Regions from separate parts of the Ochrobactrum sp. 19YEA23 genome, predicted to be linked through region 1. Evidence: predicted binding sites of a transcription regulator. Region 1 holds the regulator's gene; each other region holds the start of a gene.
The links. The regulator LexA, encoded in region 1, represses DNA repair genes until DNA is damaged. The targets are predictions, from matches to a motif close to TGTTCNNNNTGTGTTCNG.

Region 1 (8,081 bases):
CTGTCTTGGCTGACATCATGTTTCCTTTCATGTCCACTTTGCCGCCGTTGGCGGCAGTATTGTATTCGCTGCTATAACTTGTCTGTATCTCTTGGCGGGCGTCCCAAAATGACGGGATGCCCGATTTTTAACGCATTACGGCTACGATTTTGATCGCCAAACTATCCCAAACCGTCCGCGATGCAATGCGAAATTTGAACTATTTAAGCGAGCTATGTCACGTCAGCGTGAATGATAGCACCTTAACCGATTTGATCGCGAATACGGCCCAAAGACTCGTCGCGACCCAGTACAAAAAGCACATCAAAGACGCCCGGCGAGGTAGCGCGACCGGTCAGGGCGGCACGCAGTGGTTGCGCAATCTTGCCCAGTTTCAGTCCGGTTTTCTCTGCATGGGCGCGAACCACCGCATCCAGTGATTCAATGGTCCATTCTCCGGCAGCTTCCAGATCCGGCAGCACGGACTTCAAAACGGCGCGGCCTTCTTCGTTGAGCAGCGAGGCGGCTTTTTCGTCGAGATCGAGCGGGCGGGCAGCAAAGATAAATTTCGCGCCATCTGCAAGTTCAACGAGCGTCTTGGCGCGGTCCTTCAGACCGGACATTGCCGCGAGGAGCTGAGCGCTGCGCTTGTCATCAAGCGCTGCGGCCAGTTCCTTGCCGCCTTCGATTTCCGGCAGAACTGCAATCAGAGCATCGAACAGGGCTTTGTCGTCGCTACCACGCATGTAAAGGCCGTTGATCGCTTCGAGCTTCTGGAAGTCGAAACGGGCAGCGCCTTTGTTGATATCCGTCACGTCGAACCATTCGATCATCTGCTCGGTCGACATGATTTCGTCGTCGCCGTGGCTCCAGCCAAGACGTACCAGATAATTGCGGAGCGCTGCGGGCAGGTAGCCCATGGCGCGATAGGCATCCACGCCGAGAGCGCCGTGACGCTTGGAAAGCTTTGCACCATCCGCACCATGGATCAGAGGGATATGCGACATCTGCGGCACATCCCAGCCCATGGCGTCATAGATCACGGTCTGACGCGCTGCATTCGTCAAATGATCGTCGCCGCGAATAATGTGCGTGACGCCCATGTCGTGATCATCAACGACAACCGCGTGCATGTAGGTCGGTGTGCCGTCAGAACGCAGAATGATGAAATCATCGAGATCCTTGTTGGGGAAGCGCACATCGCCCTGTACGGCGTCGCGCACGAGGGTTTCGCCTTCCTGCGGGGCCTTGATGCGAATGACCGGCTTTACGCCTGCAGGCGCTTCAGAGGGATCACGGTCGCGCCAACGACCATCATAACGCGGCGGGCGGCCTTCGGCACGCGCCTTTTCGCGCATTTCTTCCAGCTCTTCCGGCGTCGTGTAGCAATAATAGGCTTTGCCTAGAGCGACGAGTTCTTCGGCGATTTCGCGGTGACGCGGCGCGCGCTTGAACTGCGAGATCGCATCGCCTTCCCAATCGAGGCCAAGCCATGTCAGGCCGTCAAGAATGGCGGCGGTGGCTGCATCGGTGGAACGTTCACGGTCGGTGTCTTCGATACGCAGCAGCATCTTGCCGCCAGTATGCTTGGCATAGAGCCAGTTGAACAGGGCTGTACGGGCACCGCCGATATGAAGATAACCCGTGGGCGAAGGGGCAAAACGGGTGACGACCGGTTTCGACATGGTAGCTCCACTCTATTGCGCGCCCGTCAAGACAGCGGCAATTGCCGGGGCAGGGGCGCAAACCTGAATTCTGATGCTCGCCGCCAAGAGCGAGAACGAGGATTTCTATAACGAAAGCCTCTCGATTTCGACTGGCGTTCATGTAGCATAGGCAGCACTACGCGCAAGGGCTTCGCGTTTGTTTCGGCTCCTTGCGGCATTGTTCTTTTGGGGTATTTCGACAAAAAGACCTTTTTTGCAGTCAGGCGGGGGCATGACGCGCTTAGGTGATATGGCCAAGGTCTCGGATGAGGCCAATGAGCGGGTGCTTGTCAAAAGCCTGCCCGATGGCCTAACGCGCTCTTATCTCCCCGAACCTTGGCCCGAACCTGCAACCACGCCTGCCGATCATGATAATAAGGACCAGCCGCCTGATGTTAAACCAACCGGCTGGCGCGACACAGTCGCCGACGTTGCGAGAAACGCTCCCGCGGCTTTTGAGGAAGCTATCCAACTCGAAACGGCGCGTGGAATTTTCTTCCTGCTCATTCCGATTTTCAGCGGCTTGGGCGCAGTGGTCTATTTCACCTTCTCCTTCGAGCCGGATTGGACGCCCATTCTGGCCCTGCTGGCTGGGCTGGCAATTGTTCGCATACTGGCGCGGAAGCACTTTTTTGCCGGGCAGGTGCTGACGCTCGCGCTTGCTTTCCAATTGGGGCTTGCCAGCGGAAAGTGGGAAACCGAACGCATGGCGACACCAATGCTCGGTTCCGATGTATCAACGCGCGTGACTGGCCGGGTTGTGGCGCTGGATGCACAGGATAATGGAAGCTGGCGCATCACACTCGATTTGCTGACAACAGAACGCCCAACGCTGCGCTTTTCACCGACACGCATTCGCATCAATGCCCGCGATATACCGGCGGACACATCGATTGGCGGCGGCTTGACCGGCTTTGCGCGGCTGCGGGTGCCGTCAGGCCCGGTTCGCCCCGGCAATTATGACTTCTCCTTTCATGCCTATTTCAACGGTATTGGAGCAAACGGCTTTTTTCTGGGGAACCCAAAGACAGCAAACGTTCCGCCACTGACAAGCCTTGTGGCCGAAATCAGCGAATGGATTGCCTTGCTCCGTGTACGTGTTTCGGAACGGGTCGAAGAAGTGATAGGCGGGGAAGACGGCAATGTCACTGCCGCATTGATCGCCGGGACGCGTGGTGGCATCAGCGAGGAAACCAATGACGACCTGCGCAAGGCGGGTCTGGCACATATTCTCTCCATTTCTGGCCTGCATATGGCGCTGGCGGCAGGTGTCGTCATGTTTGCGCTTCGGTCTGCCTTTGCGCTCTTTCCGGCTTTCAGTGTTCGGCACCCGGTCAAGAAATATGCCGCCTTCCTGTCCTTGCTGGCTTGCGCATTCTATCTCGCCATGTCTGGCGCGGATGTTGCAGCGCAGCGCAGCTTTATGATGATTGCCGTCATGCTCAGCGCTTTGCTGTTCGACCGCGCGGCACTCAGCATGCGCAATCTGGCAATCGCAGGCATGGTGACCATAGCGATTTCGCCGCATGAAATACTCGGGCCGAGCTTTCAGATGTCCTATTCGGCAACGGCTGCGCTGATTGCCGGTTATGCCTGGTGGGGGATGCGTAGGGCCAAAAAATCGCAGGATGTGGAGAGGCGCGCGGCTTCGCCAACGGTTGGTTTGCCAACGAAGATCGTTAAATCAGCCGTTGCTGCTGCCGGAACGTCATTGGTAGCCGGAATTGCGAGCGGCATATTCGCCGCCTATCATTTCAACAATACCGCACCGTTCGGGCTGATTGGCAATGTGCTGGCCGATCCGGTAATCGCAACTTTGGTGATGCCATTCTCGGTTCTGGGCCTCGTGTTGATGCCGCTCGGCCTTGACTGGCTGCCTCTGACAATCGCCGGATCTGGTATCTGGATCGTCCGCGCTCTTGCGGGTGTCATCGCGTCCTGGTCGCCTGATGGCAATCCCGGAGCAATGCCGGTCGTGGCTCTAACCCTCTGGACCGTAGCACTCGTGATCGCGGTATTGTTCACAACGCGACTCAAAATTCTGGCACTACCATTTGTTTTAGCGGGATTTATCGCCTTCCTGCATGAGCCATTCCCGGATGTGGTGATCTCGGAAGATGCAAAGCTGGTTGGCGTTCGTCTGCCCGATGGCCGCTTTGCTATGAACCGCGACAGACCGTCGAAGTTCACCGTCGACAACTGGAAAACCGCCTATCTCGCAACGCAATTTCTGATACCGCAGCATGCAAAAGACAGGATGCGGGGAATTCCGACCGACGGCTTTATCTGCGAAGACGAATTATGCACGATCACATTACGCGATGGGCGTGTACTGGCCTATACGGCTGACCCTGCCGTTCAGGACGTCGCCTGCGATGTCGGCGATATCGTTATCCTCGCGATAGCCGGAAAAACACCGGGATGTGCGCATCAGAAGAAGCTCGTCATCAACCGCCGTGATCTGGCATTGCGAGGCACCGTCGAAATGAGGCTGGGCGATAAGAAGGACCCGACAGGCACTTCCTTCACGGCTCTCGCTGGCGATCTGACGTCCGTAAACAACAGCACGCCTCAGCGGCATAATTTTACCGATCCGCATTTTGACGACAGGCTAGCCTTCGCCATCGATGAGCCACGGCGTCCATGGCATCTGTTCAGGCTCTATTCACGCGCGGCACGTGGCTTACCTGATCGGGAATATAAGAAGAAGCAGCCTGCTCAAAAGGCAGAAACGCAATGCCCGGCCACTGACGATCAGGAGCCGGGCAGATGCGAATGATAATAGTGTTTTGAGCGCGTTGCGATTCAATTAGTCGGCGGATCAAGCCGTCTTTTCACGCATGTCCGTCCGAAAACGCGGTTCCATTTTCGGACCTAACGATCAGTACCGGCGGATCAATCCGACCAGCTTGCCCTGCACGCGAACGCGGTCTGGGCCAAAGATGCGTGTTTCATAGGCGGGATTTGCGGCTTCGAGTGCAATCGATGCGCCCTTGCGGCGAAAACGCTTCAAGGTCGCTTCTTCATCATCGACTAGCGCGACAACGATTTCACCCGGATTGGCAATGTCACCGCGTTTGATGATCACTGTATCGCCGTCGAAAATTCCGGCCTCGATCATCGAGTCGCCCTTGACCTCAAGCGCATAATGTTCGCCAGCACCGATCATCTCCGGAGGGAGGCTGAGCGAATGCGTCTGGCTCTGGATAGCTGAGATCGGCACACCAGCGGCGATGCGGCCCATGACCGGCACCGATACCGTTGCAGACACATCATCATTGGTCGCAACAGGCGCAGAGCGTAATGGCTGCACAGGCGCAGGAGGTGCTTTGCCCAGACTGCCTTCGATAACGCTCGGCGCAAATTTCTTCTGCGCGTTCAGTCCGGGTGCAATCGAATCCGGCAGACGCAGTACTTCCAGCGCGCGCGCACGGTTCGGTAGCCTGCGAATAAAGCCGCGTTCTTCCAGAGCGGTGATCAGTCGATGAATGCCCGACTTGGAAGCAAGGTCGAGCGCTTCCTTCATCTCGTCAAAAGAGGGCGGAATACCTGTTTCTTTCAGACGGTCATGAATGAACAGCAGAAGCTCGTGCTGCTTACGGGTCAACATGCGCGACACCCTCCGGCCAGATAAGAATCGAGAAAAACAAAACCAGAACGAACACTATATGTTCCAGTCTTGTTCTGCAATGGTTTTAAAATGATTAACGGGCGGCCAGCTCGTTGCCGGAATGTTCACAGGGCGGGCTAACGCGGCATCTGAGATTCAATGAAGTGTTTTTATTTCAATTCATTACAGCGCTTGCTTTGTTCTGTTTCTAAGAAGCGCAAGCGTTCACACAGCTGGGTTTTAACGTAGCATGAGTACGCGACACGAACTGCCTTCATCTGCTGCCGGGGCGTTTTCGTCACGAATGAGCAATGCATTGGAACCGACGAGTGCTGTCAGCATGGACGAATCCTGTACTGGAAACGGTGTCGCCTGCAGTGTTCCATCGCTTTGTGATTCGACCGTGGCACGCACAAAATCGCGCCGATGGTCATTGGCAGGCATCGGCTGGCCGAGTTTCGCCGGGCGGATATCTGCTGTCAGATCGGTGCCGGCGAGCTTCGCAATGAGCGGGCGGAGAAAAACGAGACTGCAGACGAGGCTTGAAACCGGGTTTCCGGGCAGGCCGATCACGTGAACAGTTTTGCTGTCGACCGTCTTGCGCCCATACATGAGCGGCTTTCCGGGGCGCATGGCAATTTTCCAGAAGTCGAGATCGACACCGCAATTGCGCAAAGCGCTATGTACATAATCGCGATCACCGACCGATGCGCCGCCGATGGTCACCAGAACATCAATTCCTCGGTTCAGAGCGGTAGCAATAGCCGCTTCGATCTGTGCGGGATCATCCGGGATGATTCCCATATCTTCGGATTTGCCGCCAGCGCGGCGCACGATGTCGGCAATGCCGACACTGTTTGAGGCGACAATCTGGTCCGGTCCGGGCTCCGCTCCGGGAGGGACAAGCTCATCGCCGGTCGCCAATATGGATATACGCGGCTTGCAAAACACATCGAGCGTTGGATTGCCGCTCGCGGCAGCCAGTGACAGCGCGGGTGCGTCCAGTTCGCGACCGACCGATATGACGGTCTTGCCGGGAGCAAAATCGAGACCAGCCCGGCGGATGTGACGACCGGGTTCCATGCCTTCCAGAATGGTCAGCTGATCGCCGGAGCGTTCGGTATGTTCCTGAATGACGATCGTATCGGCAGCTTCAGGCATCGGAGCGCCGGTGAAAATGCGCACAGCCTGTCCGGGCTGCAAGGCGCCTTCGAAGCGCTTTCCAGCAGCGGACTCACCAATAACGGTCAATTGACACGGATAGGCGGTTTCCGCAGGCGCTATCAGCGCATAGCCATCCATGGCCGAGCAGTCGAAAGGCGGCTGCAGGAAACGGGCCTCAACGGCGCGGGCAACGACGCGCCCGCCTGCTTCGTTCAGCGTAACAGTTTCAAGGCCATGCGGTTCTGCGGAGGAGAGTATACGCGCCAGAGCATCTTCGACCGGGAGAAGGGACATCGTATTTCCTCTCAAACTCAGTTTTGTGAGGCCGCTTCAGGCCTTCCAGTCGCCAGATTTGCCGCCGCTCTTTTCGACAACGCGAATATTGCCGATTTCCATATGGTGATCGACAGCCTTGGCCATGTCGTAAATCGTCAGGCAGGTCACGGAAACTGCTGTCAGCGCTTCCATTTCAACGCCGGTGCGGCCTTTCAGCTTGGCAAGCGCTCGCACGCGCAGGCCGGGCAATGCGTGGTCCGGTGTGATATCGACCGCTACTTTGGTCAGCATGAGTGGATGGCAAAGCGGAATGAGGTCGGCGGTTCTTTTCGCAGCCATAATGCCTGCAAGACGCGCTGTGCCGATTACATCGCCTTTGGCTGCATCGCCCGCCAGAATGAGCGCCAGTGTTTCCGGTTTCATGGTCACGCTGCCTTCGGCAACGGCCTGACGCTCCGTCTCGTCCTTGGCGCCGACATCCACCATATTGGCAGCGCCGGACTGATCGAGATGGGTGAGCTTGGCCGCGTCCGAGGTCATGCCATTACGCCTTGCCGGTCAGAAGCTCGCGTGTGGCGGCGGCCACATCGTCCTTGCGCATCAGGCTTTCGCCGATGAGGAACGTGCCAATGCCTGATTTTTCCAGACGCAGGCAGTCATCGTGGGTAAAGATGCCGCTTTCGCCAACCAGCAGACGGTCGGCAGGGGCCATTTTCGACAGACGTTCGGAAACGGTCAGACTGACCTCAAACGTGCGTAGGTTGCGATTGTTGACGCCCAGCAGACGCGAGGAAAGCTTGAGCGCACGTTCCATTTCGGCCTCATCATGCACTTCGATGAGCGCATCCATGCCGAGTTCGAATGCGGTTTCTTCCAGCGCCTTGGCCAGATCATCATCGACGCTTGCGAGGATGATCAGAATGCAGTCCGCACCCCAGCTGCGCGCTTCATAGACCTGATAGGTATCGAACAGGAAATCCTTGCGCAAAGCGGGCAGATTGCACGCAGCACGCGCTGCCATCAGGAATTCCGGCGCACCCTGAAAGGATGGCGTGTCCGTCAGAACCGAAAGGCAGGCAGCGCCGCCATCTTCATAGGCCTTTGCCAGCGCTGGCGGGTTGAAATCCGGGCGGATCAGACCTTTGGAAGGGCTGGCTTTCTTGATTTCGGCGATCAGTGCGAATTTATCGGCTGCACGCTTGGCTTCAAGCGCCTTGAGAAAACCGCGGGGTGCGGCCTGATCCTTGGCGCGCGCCTTCAGGTCTTCAACCGTGTGACGCGCCTTGGCAGCAGCGATTTCCTCGCGCTTATAGACTTCGATCTTACGGAGAATGTCGGTGGACATG
Region 2 (8,081 bases), on a different contig from region 1:
TGCTGGTCGGGCATTTTCTGGGATTTGAATCCACAGGAAAGACGTTCGAGGTGCTGATCCAGCTCGGCGCTATTCTGGCCATTCTGACCGTTTATTCGGCGAAACTGCTGAAGCTTCTGACAGATTTTCCGCGCGATGCGCGCACGCGTCATTTTGTCTTCGGTGTTCTGGTCGCCTTCCTGCCCGCCGCTTTCATCGGTGCGGCTGCGCATGGCTTCATCAAGACCGTGCTTTTCGAAACGCCGATCCTCGTCTGCATCATGCTGATTGTCGGCGGTCTGATCCTGCTCTGGGTCGACCAGCTCAATCTGAAGCCGCGCTATCATGATGTGATGGATTATCCGTTGCCGATGTGCCTTGCCATCGGCTTCATCCAGTGCCTCGCCATGATCCCCGGCGTGTCGCGTTCGGGTTCGACGATTGTCGGCTCGCTGCTGCTGGGTGCGGACAAGCGGTCGGCTGCTGAATTCTCGTTCTTCCTCGCCATGCCGACCATGGCCGGAGCCTTTGCCTACGATCTCTACAAGAGCCGTGACATGCTCACCATGAATGATGGCGCGTTGATCGCCGTTGGCTTCGTGATGGCTTTCATCTCAGGTGTGTTCGTCGTGCGCTACCTGCTCGACTATGTCTCGCGCCATGGCTTCAAACTCTTTGCCTGGTGGCGCCTTATCGTCGGTTCGGCGGGGCTAGCGGCTTTATTGATTTGGGGTTGAGCAAAAGAAAAGGGGCCGCGAGGCCCCTTATTCATTTCCGACTATCGATATCTCACGCAAAGCCGGTTTTGGTGTACTGACCGGCCACGCGGTAGCGCCAGAGATAGGCTGGCAGCACGGCGTCGACGCCTTCCGGCGTAATGCCCATGCCCTGCAATGTGCGGCCTTCCTTGATGGCGGCTTCCGAAACGACATTGTCGGATTTCAGGAGCGTTACCTGATCGTTGGTGATCGGCGGGTTCGGCAGCAGGCTGAGAACCGAAGCCTGCAGGCGGGCGACCCACCATGGCAGCGAAATGAGAACGCGCTTGCGGTCGACGACGCGCAGCATGTCCTTCATCCAGTTCTTGAACGGCTGCACATCCGGACCGCCGAGTTCATAGACACCGCCCGGCATCAGCTTGCCATCGACGGCGCGGGCAACAGCTTCCGCAACATCGCCGACATAGACCGGCTGCAGCTTCGTTTCGCCGCCGCCGATGACCGGCAGGAAAGGCGAGAAGCGCGCCATATTGGCAAAACGGTTGAAGAAGCGGTCTTCATGGCCGAAAATAATAGACGGACGCAGGATAACGGTTTCCGGTAGCACGGCGAGAACGGCGTTTTCGCCTTCAGCCTTGGTGCGGGCATAATCCGAAGCCGAATTCACATCCGCAGCGAGCGACGAAATATGCGTCATCGGAATGCCGGCGGCCTTGGCGGCTTCGGCAATGTTCTTCGCGCCCAGCACCTGAACCGTGTTGAAACGCTGGCGGCCGCCTTCTGCGAGAATGCCGACGAGGTTCACAACATGGTCGGAACCCTTGACGACCAGCTCGACCGAAGCGCGATTGCGGACATTGGCCTGCACCATCTGGATCTGCCCGACATTGCCGAGCGGCGCCATATAATAAGCCACTTCGGGCTTGCGCACGGCAACGCGCACACGATAGCCACGCTTGGTGAGACTTGCTACGACCGCGCGTCCGACAAAGCCGGAGCCGCCGAAAACGGTGACCAGTTTCGGCCTGTTGTGGACTTCGTTCGGTTCGGTCTTCATCCTAAACTCCTGCATGAAAGCCAGTTGCGCCGCTTGCGAGCAGCAGCCGCAATGCGTCTGTATTGCCGGTGATTTATCGCCTTTTTGCCACAAGGCAAAGGGGACTTGTTGTCACGATCATGATAGCAGGGCTTTTTCCCGTAATTAAAGCGCAATAGAGCTTTGAGATTCCGCTGCTTGCTGTTAAATCGCGCGCATGAGCACACCACTTGACCATATTCGCAATTTTTCGATCGTCGCCCATATCGATCATGGCAAATCGACGCTGGCCGACCGCCTCATTCAATTGACCGGCGGTCTGGATACGCGCGAGATGAAGGATCAGGTTCTCGACTCGATGGATATCGAGCGCGAGCGCGGCATCACCATCAAGGCGCAGACCGTCCGTCTCACCTATAAGGCGAAGAACGGCGAAGATTATGTGCTGAACCTGATCGACACCCCCGGACATGTCGACTTCGCCTATGAAGTCTCGCGTTCGCTGGCGGCATGCGAGGGTTCGCTTCTCGTGGTGGATGCTTCCCAGGGCGTGGAAGCGCAGACGCTGGCCAATGTCTATCAGGCTATCGACAACAACCATGAAATCGTGGTCGTGCTGAACAAGATCGATCTGCCCGCTGCCGAGCCAGAGCGCGTCAAGCAGCAGATCGAGGAAGTCATTGGTATCGATGCGTCGCAGGCCGTGCATATTTCCGCCAAGACCGGCATCGGCATCGAAGACGTGCTGGAAGCCATCGTCACCCAGTTGCCCGCGCCGAAGGAAGGCGATCGCAATGCGCCGCTGAAGGCCATGCTGGTCGACAGCTGGTACGATTCCTATCTCGGCGTTATCGTTCTGGTGCGCGTCATCGACGGCGTGCTCAAGAAGGGCCAGACCATCCGCATGATGGGCACGGGCGCGAAATATCCGGTGGAACGCACTGGTGTGTTTACGCCGAAAATGGTTCAGGTGGACGATCTTGGTCCCGGTGAGCTTGGCTTTATTACTGCTTCGATCAAGGAAGTGGCCGATACGCGCGTCGGCGATACGATCACCGATGATCGTCGCCCGACCGAAAAGATGCTGGCCGGTTTCAAACCTGCGCAGCCGGTGGTGTTCTGCGGCCTGTTCCCGGTCGATGCGGCGGATTTTGAAGATCTGCGCGGCGCCATGGGCAAGCTGCGCCTCAACGACGCTTCGTTCTCGTTCGAAATGGAAACCTCCGCAGCGCTCGGTTTCGGTTTCCGCTGCGGCTTCCTCGGCCTGCTTCATCTGGAAATCATTCAGGAGCGTCTTGAGCGTGAGTTCGATCTCGATCTCATCACGACTGCACCTTCGGTTGTCTATCGTCTGAACATGCAGGACGGTTCGCAGAAAGAGCTGCACAACCCGGCCGATATGCCGGATGTAGTCAAGATCACTGCGATTGAAGAGCCTTGGATTCGCGCCACCATCATGACGCCGGATGATTATCTCGGCGCCATCATGAAACTTTGTCAGGAGCGTCGCGGCCTCCAGATTGATCTGACTTATGTCGGTCCGCGCGCCATGATCACCTATGATCTGCCGCTCAACGAAGTCGTGTTCGATTTCTACGACCGTTTGAAGTCGATCTCGAAGGGCTACGCCTCGTTTGACTATAATCTTTCCGATTACCGCGAAGGTGATCTGGTCAAGATGTCGATCCTGGTCAACGAAGAGCCTGTTGACGCATTGTCCATGCTGGTTCACCGTTCTGCGGCAGAAAAGCGTGGCCGCGTGTTGTGCGAGAAGCTGAAAGAGCTGATCCCGCAGCACATGTTCAAGATTCCGATTCAGGCAGCGATAGGCGGTCGTATCGTGGCGCGTGAGACGATCTCGGCACTGCGCAAGGACGTGACGGCCAAGTGCTATGGCGGCGATATTTCTCGCAAGCGCAAACTTCTGGACAAGCAGAAGGAAGGCAAGAAGCGCATGCGCCAGTTCGGCAAGGTGGAAATCCCGCAGGAGGCCTTCATTCAGGCGCTCAAGATGGGCGATGATTGATTGCCTGCCTTTGTGGGCAGGCAAGTGCGCCCTTTAATGTAAGAGCGGTGGTGTTGGATGTTCGCCGGTATCGTATGGCTTTCCATCACCGCCTTCGTTTATGTCAGTGATAATTTTATCGACTTTCTTAATTAGCAGAATTCCAAGTTCTTGTATTTTTGGATCGGGTTCGCCTAGCCGAATGAGCCGCTTTGACCTTAGGCAAAGAACGGCAAGATCATCGGGCTTATTCACTGCATATAGCGCCGGAAATACAGATAGTATCGCTCTGACAAGATGATCATCGAGTGCTGGCCGGGCAGTATTCCAAATATGGACCGCAGCAACCTTATCATCAGTTATCAAACTAAAGTTCGGTTTAAATGTCAGTTTAAACAGAGATTTAGGACTGTTGTAGATAACATTATTGGCCAGCATAAACTGGGCTGGGTGTTCATTCTTCCATTTTATGAATGCTTGAAGACCAATTCGAGCCGAATCTCTCTCTGATTCCTTTTTTATGTCTTTGAGGCGTTCAATGACCGCCTTTGGATCACCGTTATTCAGCGCCAAGTCTGCACAAAGTCTCCGAACGCTTCCGTGAAAGTCGTAGCCTCCGTCACTAGGACTTAAGCGCTTGCGAATTTCTGTCTTTTGAGGTTTTTCGTTTAGGTGTAGAATTTTAAGAAATGAAGAAATTCCAAAATTGGGCATGAGGGCTCCGTTCTAATATAGATATAATAATATAGGGGTGATTTTTACATATTAAAGAGGTGACTTTAAGATTATATACTTCTAATATTTTGGCTTACTAATATATAAGCATCCATCTTAAGTTATGGCAAGGCAAGATAATAAATGTCCGCAAATCCTCGCATCTCAATCACCTACTGCACCCAATGCAATTGGCTGTTGCGCGCTGCGTGGATGGCGCAGGAACTGTTGCAGACTTTCGGGCAGGATCTGGCGGAAGTCGCATTGCGTCCGGGGACTGGCGGAATTTTTGAAATCCGCGTGCTGATGCCAGATGGCCATGAAGAACTTATCTGGGAGCGCAAGCGCGACGGCGGTTTTCCGGAAGCTAAGGTTCTCAAACAACGCGTGCGCGATCTGGTCTGGCCGGAACGCGATCTCGGTCATTCGGACCGACCAGCCAATTCATGAAGGGTTCTTACCCCGATCCTTCGATGAACTCAGGATGAGGGCGTCGGCAGCGCCTCTATTGTAAGCTTCCCTCATCCTGAGGAGGTGCGAAGCGGCACCTCATCCTGAGTTCATCGAAGGACGAGGGAAAAGGCTCCATCAATCCTCATCCACCACGCGCAGGCGCATTTGGGTGGGGGTGCTTTCCGCCGGTCTTGCTTGTTGAGGCGGCGTTTCCTCGGTGGGCTTTTCGCCAAATTCCAGCGCTTCGATTTTAGCGCCGCGCCGGGTGACCTTGTTGGACGACACCAGAATATCGTCAATATCCTTGTTGGCCTGCACAAAGTGCGTTTGCAGCTTGCGCACGCGTTCGTCGAGGCGGCCCACATCTTCCATCAGACGGATCACTTCGCCCTGAATGACATGCGCCTGTTCGCGCATGCGGGCGTCTTTCAGGATTGCCTGAATGACCTGGATCGACAGCATCAGCAGCGATGGTGAAACGATCACAATCCGCGCCCGGTGTGCGCGCTGGATCAGCGCTTCGAAATGCTCGTGAATATCGGCAAAGATTGACTCCGAGGGCACGAACAGGAAAGCCGTATCCTGCGTTTCGCCGGGGATCAGATATTTGTCGGAAACATCCTTGATATGGATTTCCATGTCGCGACGGAATTGCGCAACGGCAGTTTTCCGGGCCTCCGGATGTTCCTTCTCACGCATGGCGTTCCAAGCTTCCAGCGGAAACTTGGCGTCGATCACCAGCGAGGGCGCTTTGTTGGGCATGCGCACGAGACAGTCGGGGCGAGTGCCGTTGGAGAGCGTCGCCTGAAATTCATAAGCGCCCTGCGGTAGGCCGTCGGCGATGATCGCTTCCATGCGTGACTGGCCGAAAGCGCCGCGTGTCTGCTTGTTGGCGAGGATCGCCTGCAACTGCACCACCTGCCCGGCGAGTGACTGGATATTGTTCTGCGCCGTGTCGATGACGGCCAGACGCTCCTGCAATTTGGCAAGATTTTCATGGGTCGAGCGAGTCTGCTCGGTCATGGTCTGGCCGATGCGATGCGTCATGCCATCGAGCCTTTCGCGGATCGACTGGTTCAACTCTGCCTGTCGTGAGCCGAAAACCTCCGCCATAGTCTGCATGCGGCCCTGCATCTCTGCCTGTGCTTTCAGGATTTCCGCCATCCGATATTCGGCGTCGCGGGCGCGGTCCTCGGCCTGTGCTTCGGCAACGGCGCGCAGGCGCGCAGAGCGCGTTGCGGCGATCAGGAAAATGACGAGGCAAAGCACCACCACCACAATGCCAGCCAGAAGAATATCTCCCAGCGTGAGCGATGTAGCACCGAGCTGCAAAAGCGGCTCATTCAAGAGGTTCTGGTTTTCCATGTGCCAAGCTTAGCTGATTCGTATGGGCTTGATGAGATCAAAACAAGAACATTTTGCAAAGCGCAATTGACGATTCTGTCACAAGCGATTACGTGAAGCGCATGTCAGTAAAACCGCTTGTCATCCTTCCCGATCCTGTGTTGCGCCTGGTTTCCAAGCCAGTGGAGCGCTTTGACGATCAGTTGCGCAAATTTGCCGGCGACATGTTCGACACCATGTATGACGCGCCGGGCATTGGCCTTGCCGCCATTCAGGTGGGCGAGCCGATCCGCATGCTCGTCATCGACCTTGCCAAGGAAGGCGAGGAAAAAGCGCCGCATGTCTTCATCAATCCCGAGATTGTCGGGGTGACGGATGAAGTCAGCGCTTATGAAGAAGGTTGCCTGTCCATTCCGGATTATTATGCGGAAGTGGAACGGCCAGCGGCCATTCAGGTCAAATATTTCGATGCCGATGGCAAGCCGCACGCAATGGAAGCGGATGGCCTGATGGCCACCTGCCTGCAGCACGAGATCGATCATCTCAATGGCGTGCTCTTCATCGATCATATTTCCAAGCTGAAGCGCGATATGGTCATCAAGAAGTTCAAGAAGCTCGCCAGCCAGCGGGCGTCGAAGAGAGTGCTTTAGATGCGTATCGTCTTCATGGGCACACCGGATTTTTCGGTGCCGATCCTGACCGCCATTATCGGGCAGGGCTATGATGTGGTGGCCGTCTATTCGCAGCCGCCGCGTCCGGCAGGCCGCAGAGGGCTGGAACTGACCAAGTCGCCTGTCCATGAAAAGGCCGAGCAGTTCGGTATCCCCGTCTTCACGCCGAAGAGCCTGAAGGGTACGGAAGAGCAGGAAGTTTTTGCGAGCCTGGAGGCCGATGTCGCCATCGTCGTCGCCTATGGTTTGCTTCTGCCCAAGGCCATTCTCGATGCGCCGCGGCTTGGCTGCTATAACGGCCATGCCTCGCTTCTGCCGCGCTGGCGCGGTGCCGCGCCTATCCAGCGCGCCATCATGTCGGGCGATAGCGAAACCGGTATGATGATCATGAAAATGGACGAGGGGCTCGATACGGGCCCGGTCGCCATGGCTGAAAAAGTGGCGATCACGCCTGATATGACGGCGGGCGAATTGCATGATCGACTGAGCATGATCGGCGCGGACCTGATGGTGCGGGCGCTGGGTGCGCTTGAGCGCGAAAGCCTGACATTGCAGCCGCAGGCCGAAGAGGGCGTCACCTATGCCGCCAAGATCGACAAGGCCGAAGCACGCATTGACTGGTCGAAGCCTGCGCGCGATGTGCACAACGCCATTCGCGGCCTTGCGCCTTTTCCGGGTGCCTGGTGCGAAATGGAAATCAACGGCGTTGTCGAACGTGTCAAGCTTCAGCGTTCGACCCTGGGCGAAGGTTCCGGTGCGGCTGGTACCGTGCTGGACGACCGGCTGACGGTTGCCTGCGGCGAAGGTGCTGTGCGGCTCGTCACCTTGCAGCGTTCGGGCGGCAAGTCATTGCCTGCGCAGGAATTTCTGCGCGGCGCGACGGTTACGAAGGTTTTGTAGGCCCGTGCCGCGCTACAGACTTCTGGTCGAATATGACGGCACCCCCTATGCGGGCTGGCAGCGTCAGGAAAACGGCCATACCGTGCAGGGCGCTATCGAGCAGGCGTTCAAGAAATTCTGCGGCGAGGATCTGGCGCTAAGCGCGGCGGGCCGTACCGATGCCGGCGTGCACGCGACGGCGCAGGTTGCGCATGTCGATCTCAGCAAGGATTGGGGTGCGGGCAAGGTGCGCGATGCGGTCAACGCGCATCTGGTTATGG
Region 3 (8,081 bases), on a different contig from region 1:
TGCGACGCTTTCTGGATAGCGAGGTTGCCGGCGGCCTTGTGCTGATGGCAGCGGCAGCGCTTGCGCTCATCGTAGCCAATTCACCTCTCTCACAAACCTATTTCGACGCTCTTCATGTCTATATCGGTCCATTGAGCCTTGCGCACTGGATCAATGATGGCCTGATGGCGGTGTTTTTCCTGCTCGTCGGGCTGGAAATCAAACGCGAATTCATCGACGGGCAGCTCGCAAGCTGGCCAAACCGGATGCTGCCGGGCATTGCTGCGGCAGGCGGCGTGATCCTGCCTGCGCTCATATTCGCAGCGCTGAATTTCAACGATCCCGAAAAGCTGCGCGGCTGGGCGGTGCCTTCCGCAACCGATATCGCCTTCGCGCTCGGCGTCCTGTCGCTGCTTGGCTCACGCGTGCCTTCAAGCCTCAAGGTCTTTCTGGCGACGCTCGCCATTCTCGACGATCTTGCCGCCGTCGTCATCATCGCTATTTTCTACACGGCTGAAATCTCGATGCCTTATCTGGGCGGGGCTTTTGCAACCGCTCTTGCCTTGTTCGCGATGAACCGTCTGGGCGTGATCAAGCTTCTGCCCTATCTGATCGGCGGCGCGATCCTCTGGTTCTTCGTGCTGAATTCCGGCGTTCATGCAACCGTGGCCGGTGTCGTGACGGCGCTGATGATCCCGCTGAAGGCGGCACCCGGCAAGCCGGACGATATGAGTTCACCACTGCATATGCTCGAGCACGCACTGGCAAAGCCGGTCGCCTTCATCGTCGTGCCGATTTTCGGCTTTGCCAATGCGGGCATTTCCTTTAGCGGCCTCGATGGTTCCGTATTCGGCGACACGCTGACGCTCGGCATTCTGCTTGGTCTTTTCGTCGGCAAACAGCTCGGCGTCTTCGGTGCGGCATGGCTCGCCATCAAGAGCGGCCTTGCGCAAAGGCCGATGGGTGCGAGCTGGGCACAGCTTTATGGCGTCTCGATCCTGTGCGGCATCGGTTTCACCATGAGCATTTTCATCGGCCTGTTGTCGTTCCCGTCCGATCTCCTGCAAACCGAAACGAAAATTGGCGTGCTGGCCGGTTCCGCCCTCTCCGCCATATTCGGCTACGGGCTGTTGCGGCTGGTGGCCAGACCCGCGAAAAGCTGACCTATTCACCCTCCGAAGATTTAAATTTTCGGAGGGTTTTCTTTGTGTTTCCAAGATTGCTTCCTACATTCGCTTTCAATAGTTGATCCAGTTCGGAGTTTACCTTGCCCGGTTTATTGACGCGTCTTGTTCCGCGCCGCTTTCGCAACGCTGCAATCGAAATTCCCGTTGTGCGCCTGCATGGCGCCATCATGACCGGCGGTTCCGCGCTGCGCCCTTCCCTCTCGCTGGCATCGACCGCCGCCGTTCTGGAAAAGGCCTTCAGCAACAAGCATGCGCCCGCTGTAGCGATTTCGCTCAACTCTCCCGGCGGCTCTCCGGTGCAGTCGCGCCTCATCTATCGCCGTATCCGCGACCTCGCATCCGAACATCAGAAGAAAGTTTTCATCTTCGTTGAGGATGTGGCCGCATCCGGCGGCTATATGATTGCGCTTGCGGGCGACGAGATCATCGCCGATCCATCGTCAATCGTCGGATCTATCGGTGTCGTGTCGGCTTCATTCGGTTTTCCGGAACTGCTGAAGAAAATCGGCGTCGAGCGGCGCGTCTATACGGCGGGCAGCAACAAGGTCACGCTCGATCCGTTCCAGCCGGAAAAGAAGGCCGACATAGAGCGGCTGAAATCGCTGCAACTCGAAATCCACGAAACCTTCATCGACATGGTCAAGGAGCGGCGCGGCAGCAAGCTTGTTGAAGAATCCGATCTTTTCACCGGCCTGTTCTGGACCGGCACTACGGCATTGCAGCTCGGCCTCATCGACGGTCTAGGCGATATGCGCAGTTTCCTGCGCAAGACCTATGGCGACAAGATAGAACTGAAGCTGATCCAGCCGCAGCGCGGACTGCTTGGCCGCAAGGTTCCCGGCGTCGGCATGGCGCTCTCGTCTGCGCTATCCGGCATCGAACCGGCGGAAATTGCCGCCCATCTTGGAGACGGCTTACTTTCTGTTGCCGAAGAAAAAGCGCTTTGGGGACGCTATGGCCTTTGAAACATCACGGTTTAACGTGATAGGATGTCAGAAATGACAGGGCGCAATCAGAGTGCGCCCGCACACACACATCATGCGCATATGCCGGGGCAAACCTTGCGGGCCAATGCGCAAGCCGAAGGGACTTGGCCATGCCACAGCTCATTTTTCTGCTGCTGATCGCCATTGCCGCTTGGTATGGCTACCGCTCGTTCAAGCGCGAGGCTACTCGTGTATCGCAGCGTGTCCGTCAGGCCGAGAAGGAAGCGCAAAACCGTGCAAACGGCACGCTGGTGCAGGATCCGAAAACCGGCGAATATTACGTCAAGAAAGACTGATCCGCTTACCCTCGATGACCGACACTCTGTTGCGCGCCCGGCCTGTAGCCAGCCGGTCTGTTACCCGTCTTGCCCCGGCGAAAATCAACCTCGCGCTGCACGTCACCGGACGGCGTGACGACGGCTATCATTTGCTCGACATGCTGGTGGCCTTTGCGCACTTCGGCGACACGATTACGGTTGCTGACGCCCCGGAAGACGAGTTCACGGTCAGCGGACCTTTTGCCTCTTCTGTCCCTCTGGATGGCGGTAATCTGGTGCTCAAGGCGCGCGATGCGTTGCGAGCGCATGCCGCCTGCGATCTGCCGCCCGTTGCCATTCACCTTGAGAAAAACCTGCCCATCGCGTCGGGCATTGGCGGCGGCTCCAGCGATGCGGCAGCGACCTTGCTTGCCCTCGACACGCTGTGGGCGCTGAATTGTGACTTCGACACATTGGCGGCACTCGGTCTGACGCTCGGCGCTGATTTGCCCATGTGCCTGCACGGTGCGGCGCATGGCACGCCGCTGACAGCGCGCGGCATCGGCGAAGACCTCGCCCCCGTTACCGGACTGCCGGCCCTGCCGCTGCTGCTCGTCAATGACGGCACGGCGCTTGCCACGCCCGACGTGTTCCGCGCTCTCGACAAGCGGGACAATCCCGCCTTGCCGCCGCCCGGGCAAAGCGAACTCAGCGCGCTCTGCCATTATCTTGGCGCTACCCGCAACGATCTTCTGTCGCCAGCACTTGGCCTCGCCCCGCAAATCGGCGACAAGCTCGCTTTGTTACGCGCCAGCGATGCGCTTTACGCTCAGATGTCCGGTTCCGGCGCGACCTGCTTTGCGATCTTCGCCGATGACGATGCGTTGCAGACAGCAGCCACCAACATCAGAGCCGAAAAGCCGGACTGGTTTGTCATCGCCACCGGCACAGCCGCTTCGTGAATCTGGCAACCGTATCAACCCTATTCTGATTCATTCTGATTCTCGGCGACGCTACGCACGCAAACCGCCCGAAGAAAACCTCATTCCGGCCACAGTCGATTACATCCTATTCAGAAGCTAGCTACTGTTCACCCTTATTGGACAATAAACACGTACAGTCTGTTCGAGATTCATGAACAAAAACCGTCATATAACAGACACGTGAATGCTGGTATATCAATCAAAATATTGTTTTAATTAATTTATTTTTCACATCTCTGAATGTTTCCAAATATTAACGAGCACGAATGTGTGATTAATAAAACATTTTCGTGACTGGAACTTTTCTCCACTGTCACCCATTTCAGGTGCATCGGAACGACGAAAAAGAAACGCCGCTCCAATTTCCAAGGAGATAGGAAATGAAAAAGATTGTTCTTGCTGCTGCCGCCCTCACTCTAAGCGCCGGTGCTGCTTTCGCTGAAAACCCATATGTTGGCGAACCTGAAAACCTCTATGCAAACGACCGCACCCCGGTTGCTGCACAGACCGTTGATCGCACTGCAACCGCAACGATCAACGCTGCTCACAAGGGCATGGTTTCTCAGGATGGTTCTGCAAACCGCTTTGGCGATGCTTCGCCTTCGAGCTTTGAGAACTAAGATAGCCTGACCGCATTATGGGCGTCGCGCAAAATGCCGCTGACGCCCACAGGCCGGAACCCTCCCAAGCAATCCCGGCCTTCTGTTCAATCCCCCTCCCCCGATGGATGGCATTTTAGCCAACCGGGCGCCCCGAACAGGCCCCAGTGAATGGGTGTCATTCGCGCGGCAATTTTATAAAGGAATACGAAAATGAAGAAGCTTGTTCTTGCTGCTGCTGCCCTTGCTCTGACCGCTGGTGCTGCTTTCGCTGAAAACCCATATGTTGGCGAACCTGAAAACCTCTATGCAAACGACCGCACCCCGGTTGCTTCGCAGACCGTTGATCGTACCGCAACCGCCACGATCCAATCGGGTTCGGTTTCCCAGGATGGTTCTGCAAACCGTTTTGGCGATGCTTCGCCTTCGAGCTACCGGAACTAATCCAGCCTAATCGCACAACGGGCGTCGCGCACAAACGCTGACGCCCAAGGCCGGGCCTCGATAACAAACCCGGCTCCAACAGTTATCTCCCCGAAGGATGGTGCCTTAGCCACCCGGGTGCCCTTACTTGCTTCCCGATTGGTTCGGGCGCCATCCGAAGGGCGATCTTTAAAGGAATATGAAAATGAAAAAGTTTGCTCTTGCTGCCGTTGCCGTTGCTCTTAGCGCCGGTGCTGCTTTCGCCGAAAACCCACATGTTGGCGAACCTGCTGACCTTTATGCAAACGACCGCACGCCGGTTGCTTCGCAGACCGTTGATCACACCGCGACCGCGACGATCAATACGGGTTCGACCTATCAGGATGGTTCGGCTCATCGTTTTGGCGACGCTTCGCCTTCGAGCTACCAGAACTAATCAAGATAGAGCGAAAGCTGTTATCTTGCAAAAAGGCGAAGCTCAGGCTTCGCCTTTTTCTGTTTTTGATTTTAATCCTGCTCCGGCGGGTAGATGCCATGTTTGAGGCGCACCGGCTTCAACTGGCGCGGCAATTGCGCGAAAGCCATCCCGTCGATCAGCAGCGGCTTGATCGTTTCCAGCCGAACCAGTAGCCCGGCGTTGAGCGCCGCGCCACCGCCGAACAATGCAGCCTTCAGACCGCCCAACCTGCCTTCTCCGGCAGGCGTGAACCGCGCAGGCTCGCTTGCGCCATCGATATGGCGACGAACCACTTCTTCCCAGCCGTCCTGCGGTACGGCTCCCGGAGCCAAAATCAGAACCCATGGCGTGCGGATCTCACCGAGAGCCGCTTCGATATCCGCGCCATCGCTGAATGAGCATCCAGCGCCAATGGCAACCAGTGCGGTTTCGTCTGAAGAGCCTTCATCGATTACCAGAACACGCCGTACCAGCCCCTCCACCACGGCGGGCACAAGCGCCGACAGTGTATGCGCCAAAGGCTTTTCGGAATTCAGTGTTTCAATGATCACGGACAGCATGGACGCTTCATATATCAACACCGCGTGAACTGGAAGCAGAACGCAGTATGTTCTTGCTTTGTTCCAATTCATCGGATAGGAATAGATTCATCAGACAGAGTCGGACAATTACCAGAAGCATTGCCGCTTGCAAGCCATCAAAGGCTAATCCGGACATGCTTTGAAGCTCCGCAGGGAGATGAAGATGGCAGCGATCCAGCACGCAGATATCATCAAGCAGGCCGATATAGCCGCATTCGGCACAGGCCGTGCGGAGCATGCCAATGCGCTTGTCAGCGAAGCGGGTCTGCGCATTGATCACAGCCGGCGGCGCGGGCGTGGTGCGGGCATCAATCCGACGGGACGCTTCGAGCCGACCACGCGCCAGGATTTCGACGACGGCTGGACGACGCTGGAGGAATTGCCTGCCTTCAACACCGATGTTCAGGTGGAAAAGCCGCGCACTATCATCACCCGCAACGATTCACCCGACATCAGCTTCGACCGTTCGATCAATCCCTATCGCGGTTGCGAGCATGGCTGCATCTATTGTTTCGCCCGACCGACGCATAGTTATATGGGTCTGTCTGCCGGTCTCGATTTCGAGGCGCGCCTGTTCGCCAAGCCGGATGCGCCGCGCCTGCTTGAGCGCGAACTGGCCAAGGCAGGCTATCAGCCGAAGACGATCGCCATCGGCACCAATACCGATCCGTATCAGCCAATCGAGAAGAAATGGCGCATCATGCGTGAAATTCTCGAAGTGCTGGAAGCGGCCAATCACCCGGTCGGTATCGTGACGAAATCCGCCCTTGTTGTGCGTGACATCGACATATTGAGCCGCATGGCCGAAAAGGGCCTCGCCAAGGTTGCGCTTTCGGTGACGACGCTGGACGCACATCTGGCGCGCACGATGGAGCCGCGCGCGTCCACGCCAAGCCTGCGCCTTCAGGCAATCCGCAAGCTGACCGACGCGGGCATTCCAGCTTCAGTGTTGATGGGACCCGTCATTCCGGGCATCAACGATCACGAGATCGAACGTATACTTGACGCGGCTTATGCGCAGGGTACGCGCGAGGCTGGTTACGTGCTGCTGCGCCTGCCGCTGGAAGTGGCGCCCTTGTTCAAAGACTGGCTGCTGCGCAATTATCCGGACCGCTACCGGCATGTGATGTCGCTGGTGCGCTCGATGCGCGACGGCAAGGATTACGACGCCGAATGGAGCAAGCGGATGCGCGGCACTGGCCCTTATGCCTGGCAGATCGGCCGCAGGTTCGAAATGACCGCCCGTAAGCTCGGCATCAATACACAACGCAAACACCTGCGCACCGATCTGTTCGAACCCGTCCAGAAAGGCGGCAAGCAGTTGTCACTGTTTTAACACCACACAACGTGCAAGCCAGAGCGCAATTGAACCAGAGTGAGGCACGAAGATCAGCAAGATTATTCTCTCTGTAAGGCGACTTAGAGCGCTGGTCTGATCCAATCAGATCAAAATGCGATCGAAGTCCAAATAAGCTTCCGCCTGTCCCCTCAGGTGGATAAGGTCCTGCTTCCCGCCACCATTCCTCTTGGCAGGACCTTGCGGAGAATCGGGGGCAATGCGAACATCGCCACCTTATGAAACGCACGGCTTCTGATTCTCCCCTTCTCTTTGATATTCCATTAGCTCCAGACTTCTCTGAAGAAGCGAAGCTTCTTGCGCGTGGGCTACGGCACATAGTTGGCATCGATGAAGCGGGGCGCGGACCGCTGGCCGGTCCGGTCGTGGCTGCGGCGGTCCTGCTGGATGCAGGCGACCTCCCTGATGGGCTGGACGATTCCAAGCGTCTCAATGCCGCCAAGCGCAATGCTCTGTACGAGACCATTCTGGCCAAGGCCGTCAGTGTTTCCGTCGCGAGCCTCAGCGCACGCAGTATCGACGCGACTGATATTCGCAAAGCCGCGCTGGAAGCGATGCGCCGCGCTGTGCACGGTCTCGTCTTGCAGCCTTGCCATGCACTGGTTGATGGCCGCGACGTACCGCCCGGCCTTCCCTGCCCCGGATCCGCCCTGGTGAAAGGTGATCAGCGTTCGGTGTCGATTGCAGCTGCCTCCATCGTCGCCAAGGTAACGCGAGACCGCATGATGGAGCGCGCGGGCAGCGTCCATACCGTCTACGGCATGGAAGTTCATGCGGGCTATGGAACGGCCAGACACCGCACGGCGATCGAAAGTAACGGCCCCGTGCCCGGCCTACACCGTTACACTTTCGCGCCGATCAAGGGACGGTTTGAGCCTCACCGCCGAGTCGTATCAGAGAGATAACTGCCCAGAGACCGTATTCATTGGCGTTGTTCGGCCTGCCCTGATCATTGAATGCACGTCTAATTGAGCTGAAGCAGGCCGGGTTTCCATGGATCAGGCGGAAACGTTTCGGGTGTGCTCCAGCGCATCTGTGCACAGTCTGCCTGCTCCGCCCCACCTTGGCGTGCGGTGGTCGGTACGCGAAGCCTTGGAGCGGCTTCAGTGAAGGTTGAATGTCGTGACGCTCTAACTTTGTTTTTACGCACGTATTATCTGACCCTGCAAAGGCGCTTCACGCTCTTCGAGACGTGCTCAAAGGCTCTGTTCAAAACAAAAATGCCGCCCTTTCAGGCGGCATTTCAAAACTCTAACGGTCGCGAAAACCTTA
Region 4 (8,081 bases), on a different contig from region 1:
GGACGCTTGGCGTATTTTTTGCCGCATATGCGATCTTTGCAGCAGGAAGACTGCTTTTCAGAAAGAAGCGGTCTTGACTTTTCGGCCCCAATCCGTAGTTATGCGGCGAATTTCCGCTGCCGGGTGAATTGCCGGAATCGCTGGCGGTTACCATCCATAGAGTATGACCCCGGAGAATGGGAACCCGATAAGCGGGTCCGGTTTCCGAAAAGGTGATGCTCCGGCAAAGTTAAAGAGCAGGTATTTCGATATGGCCAAGGCTACGACGATCAAGATCAAGCTTTTGTCGACCGCTGACACCGGCTTCTTCTACGTTACGAAGAAGAACAGCCGCACGATGACGGAAAAGATGACAAAGACCAAGTACGACCCGATTGCGCGCAAGCACGTCGACTTCAAGGAAACGAAGATCAAGTAATTCGTTTCCCGTGTTGCCCTTGCGGTAACCGGAATCAAAAAAGCCGTCTCTCGCGAGACGGCTTTTTGTTTTTGATCTGATGTTTCTCAAAACACTCAGGCTGCAGAAGCGACCACCCTATTCCGCCCATTCTTCTTGGCGAGATAAAGCGCGGCATCGGTTCTGTCGAACAGTGCTTCGACGCTGTCACCGATCAGGCGCAAGCCTGCCAGACCAACGCTGATCGTCATATTGACCTTATGACGCCCGCTGGCGACAGAGAACGGCATTGCCTCCACAGAGGTACGGATTCGCTCTGCAACGGCTGCTCCGGCCTGCAAATCGGTATCGGGCAGCACGACGATGAACTCCTCGCCGCCATAGCGGCACATCAGGTCCATGCCTCGGATATTCTTGCGAAGGCGCGAGGCGAATTCGCGCAGAACGTCGTCACCTGCGTCGTGCCCATACTGATCGTTGACGCGCTTGAAATAATCGAAGTCGATCATGATGACCGTCAGCGGGCGCTCCCGACCCGTTGCGCGGCTATACAGCACCGGCATATGCGTATCGAGATAACGGCGATTGTGCAGGCCCGTGAGGTCGTCGGTGACGGCCATGGTAATGGAGCGGTTCAGACTTTGCCGCAACAGATCATTATAGCACTTGCGCTTGATCTGCGTGCGCAGCCGGGCAAAAAGCTCCAGCTTCTCCAGCGGGCGCATCAGATAGTCGTTGACGCCAAGTTCCAGCGCACGAACGACGAGCGCGCCCTCATCTTCCCGCACGATCAGGATGATCGGCACCAGTCGGGTGCGCTCGATGGTGCGCAGTTGCGAACACAAACGCAGCGGATCGTAATAGGTGAAAGCCGCTGACACGACGATACTGTCATAATCCGCTTCAATCGCCTTGATCAAAGCACTATTGGCGTCATTGGCAATATCAACGCGGTAGGTCTCGCTCAAAATCAGACGCAAGCGCGCTGCTGCCGTTTCATCTTCATCCACGATGAGAATACGCGCAGCGTCCTGCAGGTTTGGACCTGAGCCGGAAACCTTGGCAGACAGCAGCGCCTCAACCTCCGCATCGGCTATGCTGTTGCTGCGCTGAAACAGTTCGTCCGACACCAGCTTCAGGCGGGCGAGGCTTTTCACGCGCGACATCAGGTGAAGATCGTTGACCGGCTTGGACAGAAAATCATCCGCACCAGCCTCCAGCCCGCGAATCTTGTCTTCCGGGCGGTCAAGCGACGTCACCATCACGACAGGAATATTGGAGGTGCGCGGGTCGTCCTTCAGCTTGCGGCAAACTTCGAAGCCATCCATGCCCGGCATGAGAACATCGAGCAAGACCACATCAATCTGCCCACCCAGACAGATTTCGAACGCATCCGAGCCGTTATAAGCACTGACGACTTCATAATATTCGGCGAGAAGCCGCGCTTCCAGAAGCTTCACATTGGAAGCCACATCATCGACGACGAGAATTCTGGCAGTCATGATCCCCCTCGCCTGGTCGAGCCTAAGCGTCGCCCAGATAAGACTTTATCGTTTCTATAAATCTTGGAACAGAAATAGGTTTCGAGATATAGGCCTCGCATCCGCCCTGCCGAATGCGTTCCTCATCGCCTTTCATGGCAAAAGCTGTGACCGCGATCACCGGAATATGGCGCAACTCTTCATCGTCTTTCAGCCACTTCGTTACTTCCAGACCTGAGACTTCCGGAAGCTGGATATCCATGAGAATGAGGTCTGGCCGGTGTTCGCGTGCGAGATCAAGCGCCTCGAGACCGCTTCGTGTCCGGATCGTTTCGTATCCGCTGGCTTCGATAAGATCGCGAAACAACTTCATATTCAATTCGTTGTCTTCGACGATCATTACGCTTTTCGTCATCGAAACTTCCCTGGGGCAAATCCCCGGCCCGATTATTCATTCATCTACTGGCATTGGCTTACACCAAACAGAGTGCACCGACATTCCCCTCGGTGCACTCTATGATTTAACCTCATTTCATTGACGAAAGGCAAATAATTCCGTTGTCGCTACAAGGGCCTGCATCTTATATGGAAACAATAGCAGGCCTTAGCGGCGGCTGTTTGGATTGCTTGAAATGGAGAGTGACAGTGAAAACGCTTATGAACGAAACAGAAGCGCAAGGTCTCGCCATTGAAGCTCTGGCGTGGCTTGCACAGGATAAAGATCTGCTTCCACGCTTTCTGGCGCTGACTGGTATCGAAGCTTCGTCCATCCGTCAGGCAGCGCGTGAGCCGGGCTTTCTGGCCGGTGTGCTCCAGTTTTTCCTGAGCCATGAACCGACGCTGATGCGCTTCTGCGAGGAAACCGAGCGTGACCCCGCAGTCATCCAGAAAGCGGCTTCGTTTTTGCCCGGTGGCGCAGGTCAGCATTTGCAGAGCGGCGCCGACTGATTCGAGGACGCCGTTCTGTTTCAAACCTGATTTCAGGCCGCAGTTGGTCCGGTGACCACCTCTTCCGCCACGGAAACATTGATCACATTCAATTCGTGTGCCCGCCCATCACGCGCGGTCCACGAAATTGACTGGCCGGGCGCAAGGCCGATCAGTGCCGTGCCAATCGGGGTCAGAATCGAAACCTTGCCCTGAGCGATGTCCGCTTCGCCGGGATAAACAAGCGTCACGCGGCGCTCGTGCCCGTCGTTGGAACGGAATTCAACCACCGAGCCCATATGCACGACGTTTTGCGGCAGGCGCTTGGCAGGCACAACCTTGGCGCGGTCAAGTTCGGCCATCAACTCGTCGGCGATTTCCTCATGCTGCTCGGCGACGCTGTTGGCCAGCCCCATCAGGCGCTCGTAATCGACGTCGCTGACGACAATATTGGGCTTCTTGCGATTCTTGACGCTCATGGCGATAGCTCACTGTTATAAAGATAAATATCTCCGAGCATCTTGGCTCGAAGCGGATGATTGGGATGTTTTTGTGAAAGCGCTTATCGAGTTCGCTTGAGGCAAGCGACGAACCATCCCCCGGAGCCCATCTGCGCTAGGCAGGGCTCGAGGGCCTTTATCCCGCGATCGGTTGAACCCGATGGAGTATGGCGGCGAAATGGTCGTTCATGACACTAAACTTGGTGATATCGTTGCCAATGTCAAGAGCATGACGGTTGGGCGTGGCTCCGCCAGTGGCGCTGCGCGGGATTGGTGATATAGAAGGTATGTTCCTTTTATGTTCGTCAGGCCGGTTTCATATCCTATGATATCTGGTCAGCCGACAATGCTGCGCATGTTCACGATGATTGAGAATTTCGCCGGAAACAGTTCTGAGCAGGGCTTATGCCGCGACTGCCTGTCGTTGCAGAAGAGCGCTTCCGTGCGCCGCTGTTATTCCTGCGGCAGCCCGCGCCTGATACGACACCCGGAACTATACAGGCTGACGCTTGCGCATATCGACTGCGATGCTTTTTACGCGTCGGTAGAAAAGCGCGACAATCCCGAACTGCGCGACAAGCCCGTCATTATCGGTGGCGGCAAGCGTGGCGTTGTTTCCACCGCCTGCTATATTGCCCGTATCCACGGTGTGCGCTCGGCCATGCCGATGTACAAGGCGCTGGATGCCTGCCCGGAAGCTGTCGTCGTCAAGCCGGACATGGAGAAATACGCTCGCGTCGGGCGCGAGGTGCGGCAGCTGATGCGTGATCTCACCCCATTGGTCGAGCCGCTCTCCATCGATGAAGCGTTTCTCGATCTCAGCGGCACGGAACGACTGCACAAAGCGCCGCCTGCCGTTGTTCTGGCGCGCTTTTCCAAACGCGTTGAAAGCGAGATCGGAATCAGTGCGTCCATCGGACTGTCCTATTGCAAATATCTCGCCAAGGTTGCTTCAGATCTGGAAAAGCCGCGTGGCTTTTCCGTTATCGGAGAAGCCGAAGCGCTCGATTTTCTGCGCGACAAGCCGGTAAGCATGATCTGGGGCGTCGGCAAGGCATTTGCGGCCAAGCTGGAAAGCGACGGCATCCGCAGCATAGGTCAGCTCCAGACGATGGAAGAAGGCGCTCTGATGAAGGCCTATGGCACCATGGGCCAGCGTCTCTATCGCTTGTCGCGGGGGCAAGATAGCCGACGCGTCGAGCCTGATCACGATATGAAAAGCGTTTCAGCGGAAACGACCTTCAACACCGATCTTTCATCGGCTGTCGATCTCGTTCCTGTTTTGCGCGCGCTTGCCGAAAAAGTCTCGCGCCGCCTGAAGGCTGGCGAAATCGCCGGACGAACTATTGTGCTCAAGCTCAAGACGCAGGACTTCAAGCTGCGTACCCGCAATCGCCAGCTTTCTGACCCGACCCAACTGGCCGACCGCATTTTCCGCCATGGATTGCAGCTTCTGGAAAAGGAACTTGATGGCACCAAATTCCGACTGCTCGGCATTGGCGTCAGCGAGCTGTCATCGAGCGAGCGAGCCGATCCGCCCGATCTGGTCGACACACAGGCCACCAAACGCGCTGTCGCGGAAACTGCGATTGATCGCCTGCGTAACAAGTTCGGGCTGAATGCCGTTGAAACGGGCTACACCTTCTCGAAGGGCAATCTCGCCCGTACACAGACACCGCCGGACGGCGACGATGAGGATTGAGCGGATGTTGCCTGAACAACATCCAGACCGCTATGCTGAGCGATTAAGCGCACTTGTCTCGGCGCGAGACTTACGGTTCAATTCCCGCGAACTTGCTAACGGAGGGTAGAATGCTCACAGGATCACTATGTCGAGCGGGCCGCGCACTCGTCGAGATTTCACGCGACAATCTGGCGAAGCTGTCCAAGGTGGACGCATCGGTCATCGAGGATTTCGAACGCAAGATCGACAAACCGTCAGCCGAGGTCATCAACAGGCTGCAAGCCGCATTGGAAGACCTGGGCGCAGTCTTTATCCCGGAAGACGAACGCGGGGTTGGCGTCCGTCTGAAGTTCACGGCGTCCGAAGCCAAGCGCATTGCCATCCTTGAAGGCGAAGGCGGTATCATAGCCCAGGATGATGTGACCTGACACATCGCCCGCATGACCGTTCAATGAACTGTTTGGGCGGCAAATGCCAAATGAATTCACAATTCAAAACAGATAAGCACAAATGAGCGTCTGCCCCGCGTAAACGGGGCAAATCGCTCAACCGCCAAAAATGGTCCTTCCACCGGCGAGACCCGATCCCAAACCTGTCGGGAAACCCGCCCGGTTCTTGCCAGCCGCAAGGATGGTCGCGGTAGATTTTTCGGATTTTACTGTCTGGTTGTCTACGTTTCCGTTCGCTGGCACGGCTGCAAATGCAGTCCCCGTCACCATGAATGTACCAACGGCCAACAAAGCTATGGTCTTCATCATTTCCTCCTCTGCTGGTCTCGCCAGCATGACGCCGAAATACAATGAGATCATGCCGGCGTTGTTACACAATCCGGATTCACGAAACGCTAGAATTGGCTTCGGCGCTATACGGCACTTGTCGTATTTCCGCTCGAAAATGCCAATCAAATGCTTTCACCAATATTGAATCTTTACATGGTCGTAGCAAAAGATCGATAATATAAGTCCGGGCGGGGCATAAACCATATTGGCAGGAGAGCCACCTTATGTCACCGAAGCTCAAAGCCGCGCTGGTCGGCGCTATCGTTGCCGTTGTTGTAGGCTTCGCCGCGTCGCAGGGGCTGATCAGCCAACAGACGGCAGAAGAAATTAAAGCCAAGACAAACGAAGTACTTGCAGAAGAGCCTGCCCCCACAGAAACGCCTCAACCGCAAGCGAACGCCCCTCAGCCGCAGGCGCAGCAACAATAGGTTTGTACGCGCTTTCCGCGTGTCGTTCTGACCGCCCTGCTTCGCACGTATGCCGGCTCGGACAGAAGCCATCGACTGCCCGAACGGATGAAAACGAACAGATTACCACACCCAGGAAATAAAACCTTGGGTGTCAAATACTTACTGTGATTTTGGGGAAGAGATGGAGGCCTCGCCCGGAATCGAACCGGGGTGCAAGGATTTGCAGTCCTCTGCGTAACCACTCCGCCACGAGGCCTTCCTGAGAGCGTTTCCAAATCAATTGGTTGTGCTCTGCGCAGTTCCAATATTGATCCCCGCCCGCTTCGTCAAGCGATTCGAGCCCTTTGTGTAAAAAATCCTTGGTGTTTTCCCACGTCATATCGAAGACCACCCGGATACGGTCCATCTACCGCAAATAAGAACGCAGCAATTGTGATCGCGAGAATATTAGAACCTTACGATCTGTTAACTCGTTGGAAAGGTCCGGCTGTGCAACAATAAGAATATGAGACAAGCCTCACCATGGAGACGCGTAAAACACACAGTTTGCGTCATGTTGAGAGTGGCACTTCTTGCCGCGCCCATTCTGCTTGCATTGGCGGTCTTGACCATGGTGACCAGTCCGGATGGCAACAGAACGCCGGTCCCAGATAAGGGCGTGTCCGGCGGAACCGCACCGACCGGCAACTGATCCCATCAGATATGCTGTAAAGCGAGCAGGCCGCGCCGCGCTCCAACGAGCAAACAGTCGTTACAAATTGCAACACCCGGAAAACTCGCTGCCCGAACGGCGATTTAAATAGCTTTTAGTCTGCCGCAATTGTTCAATAGCGGAGATGGTTTATGGCCAAGCTACAGCTCTTTTTCTCAAAAGCTATACCCTATATGGGAACGGGCTTCATGCTCGTTAATTTTGTGGCTTTGCTTTACGCCGTCGTCATCCATTGACGATCTTTATGAGGGTTCTTCCCCTTGAAAAAGGGCGCCGTAGCGCCCTCTTTTATTTGACGACGTGCCAGACGCCGCCCTTACCGTCGCCTTTGGCGTCGCCCTTCTTCATATCTTCATGGTAACGATAAAGCGGCATGCCCTTATAGGCCCACATATCCTTACCGTCGGTGGCTTTGACGACCGAGAAATCTGCGTCCGCTTTCGAGGCTTTTTCGGCATGAAATGCGGGCCACATTTTCAGGCATTTGGCATCGCACGACGATTTGCCGCCCTCATCCTTGTCGAAAGTATAGAGCGTCATACCCTTTGGCGTGACCAGCATTTTGCCGGACGGACTGTCCATCATTTTGGCAGGTTCGGCAGCAAATGCGCCGGCAGTCGACAATGCGACCAATCCGAGTGCTAGAAACATCGTTTTCACGGCATATCCTCCTTGGATTTGGAAGACAGGCTTATGTTCGTTATAGCTTTGCCTGTTCGTTCCAACGAGGATTGTGCGCTTCGTTGCAGCCCGAAATATGGCGCAGCATCAATTCGCGGCAGGAACCGGACAGCTGGTGTCCCCCTCTTCGCAGCTGAGATATTTCTGGAACTGTTCATTGCGCTGCTTGGTCAAATCCGTTTTGCAGGAGGCAACGAGCATCGGGTAGATACTGCCTCCCGATGCATCCGCGGTCGTGAAAGCACACTCGGCGTCACGGAATGCGATCCAGGCGCGCTGGGCTTTGACAAACAGCTTTTTGCCGTCTGCATCATCGGCAAGACGCTTCTGGATTTCCTCGAAGCTGGCATTCAGCTTCTTATCCGCAGCAGAAAAATCCTCGCCCGCACACTGGGTCATCGTGGCTTGGTCTTGCGCATTGGCGCATTTAGTGGAAGCCGCCGACGCAGGCAGTGAAAGAAAAAGCAAAGAAACACTCAGAGCAGTAATCCGCAGCATTCAAACTCTCCC

Region 2: a site for LexA is predicted at 6,305-6,322, ahead of QBD01_RS24535 (DNA recombination protein RmuC). Genes of this name have one in related genera too.
Region 3: a site for LexA is predicted at 5,480-5,497, ahead of QBD01_RS03650 (glycosyl transferase). Genes of this name have one in related genera too.
Region 4: a site for LexA is predicted at 3,594-3,611, ahead of QBD01_RS11960 (DNA polymerase IV). Genes of this name have one in related genera too.

What each region holds. Positions count from the first base shown of each region.
Region 1 is NZ_JASAMQ010000007.1:227,182-235,262, reverse strand. It holds gene gltA (citrate synthase) at 1-16, opposite strand, end outside; gene gltX (glutamate--tRNA ligase) at 243-1,664, opposite strand; gene QBD01_RS18650 (ComEC/Rec2 family competence protein) at 1,918-4,464, shown strand; gene lexA (transcriptional repressor LexA) at 4,567-5,295, opposite strand; gene glp (gephyrin-like molybdotransferase Glp) at 5,536-6,753, opposite strand; gene moaC (cyclic pyranopterin monophosphate synthase MoaC) at 6,790-7,275, opposite strand; gene trpC (indole-3-glycerol phosphate synthase TrpC) at 7,280-8,080, opposite strand.
Region 2 is NZ_JASAMQ010000016.1:69,879-77,959, forward strand. It holds gene QBD01_RS24510 (undecaprenyl-diphosphate phosphatase) at 1-716, shown strand, start outside; gene QBD01_RS24515 (complex I NDUFA9 subunit family protein) at 769-1,755, opposite strand; gene lepA (translation elongation factor 4) at 1,952-3,760, shown strand; gene QBD01_RS24525 (hypothetical protein) at 3,794-4,453, opposite strand; gene QBD01_RS24530 (SelT/SelW/SelH family protein) at 4,598-4,903, shown strand; gene QBD01_RS24535 (DNA recombination protein RmuC) at 5,042-6,271, opposite strand; gene def (peptide deformylase) at 6,373-6,900, shown strand; gene fmt (methionyl-tRNA formyltransferase) at 6,901-7,821, shown strand; gene truA (tRNA pseudouridine(38-40) synthase TruA) at 7,826-8,081, shown strand, end outside.
Region 3 is NZ_JASAMQ010000001.1:807,541-815,621, reverse strand. It holds gene nhaA (Na+/H+ antiporter NhaA) at 1-1,142, shown strand, start outside; gene QBD01_RS03680 (S49 family peptidase) at 1,247-2,131, shown strand; gene QBD01_RS03675 (hypothetical protein) at 2,263-2,448, shown strand; gene QBD01_RS03670 (4-(cytidine 5'-diphospho)-2-C-methyl-D-erythritol kinase) at 2,463-3,371, shown strand; gene QBD01_RS03665 (hypothetical protein) at 3,773-4,012, shown strand; gene QBD01_RS03660 (hypothetical protein) at 4,205-4,435, shown strand; gene QBD01_RS03655 (hypothetical protein) at 4,620-4,850, shown strand; gene QBD01_RS03650 (glycosyl transferase) at 4,922-5,431, opposite strand; gene QBD01_RS03645 (PA0069 family radical SAM protein) at 5,616-6,788, shown strand; gene QBD01_RS03640 (ribonuclease HII) at 7,028-7,714, shown strand; gene QBD01_RS03635 (F0F1 ATP synthase subunit B) at 8,079-8,081, opposite strand, start outside.
Region 4 is NZ_JASAMQ010000004.1:89,239-97,319, forward strand. It holds gene QBD01_RS11930 (MFS transporter) at 1-77, shown strand, start outside; gene rpmG (50S ribosomal protein L33) at 251-418, shown strand; gene QBD01_RS11940 (PleD family two-component system response regulator) at 514-1,899, opposite strand; gene QBD01_RS11945 (response regulator) at 1,922-2,293, opposite strand; gene QBD01_RS11950 (DUF3572 domain-containing protein) at 2,524-2,826, shown strand; gene rnk (nucleoside diphosphate kinase regulator) at 2,859-3,284, opposite strand; gene QBD01_RS11960 (DNA polymerase IV) at 3,670-5,007, shown strand; gene QBD01_RS11965 (XRE family transcriptional regulator) at 5,118-5,417, shown strand; gene QBD01_RS11970 (hypothetical protein) at 5,535-5,747, opposite strand; gene QBD01_RS11975 (hypothetical protein) at 5,993-6,196, shown strand; tRNA gene QBD01_RS11980 (tRNA-Cys) at 6,361-6,434, opposite strand; gene QBD01_RS11985 (hypothetical protein) at 7,179-7,550, opposite strand; gene QBD01_RS11990 (lysozyme inhibitor LprI family protein) at 7,659-8,069, opposite strand.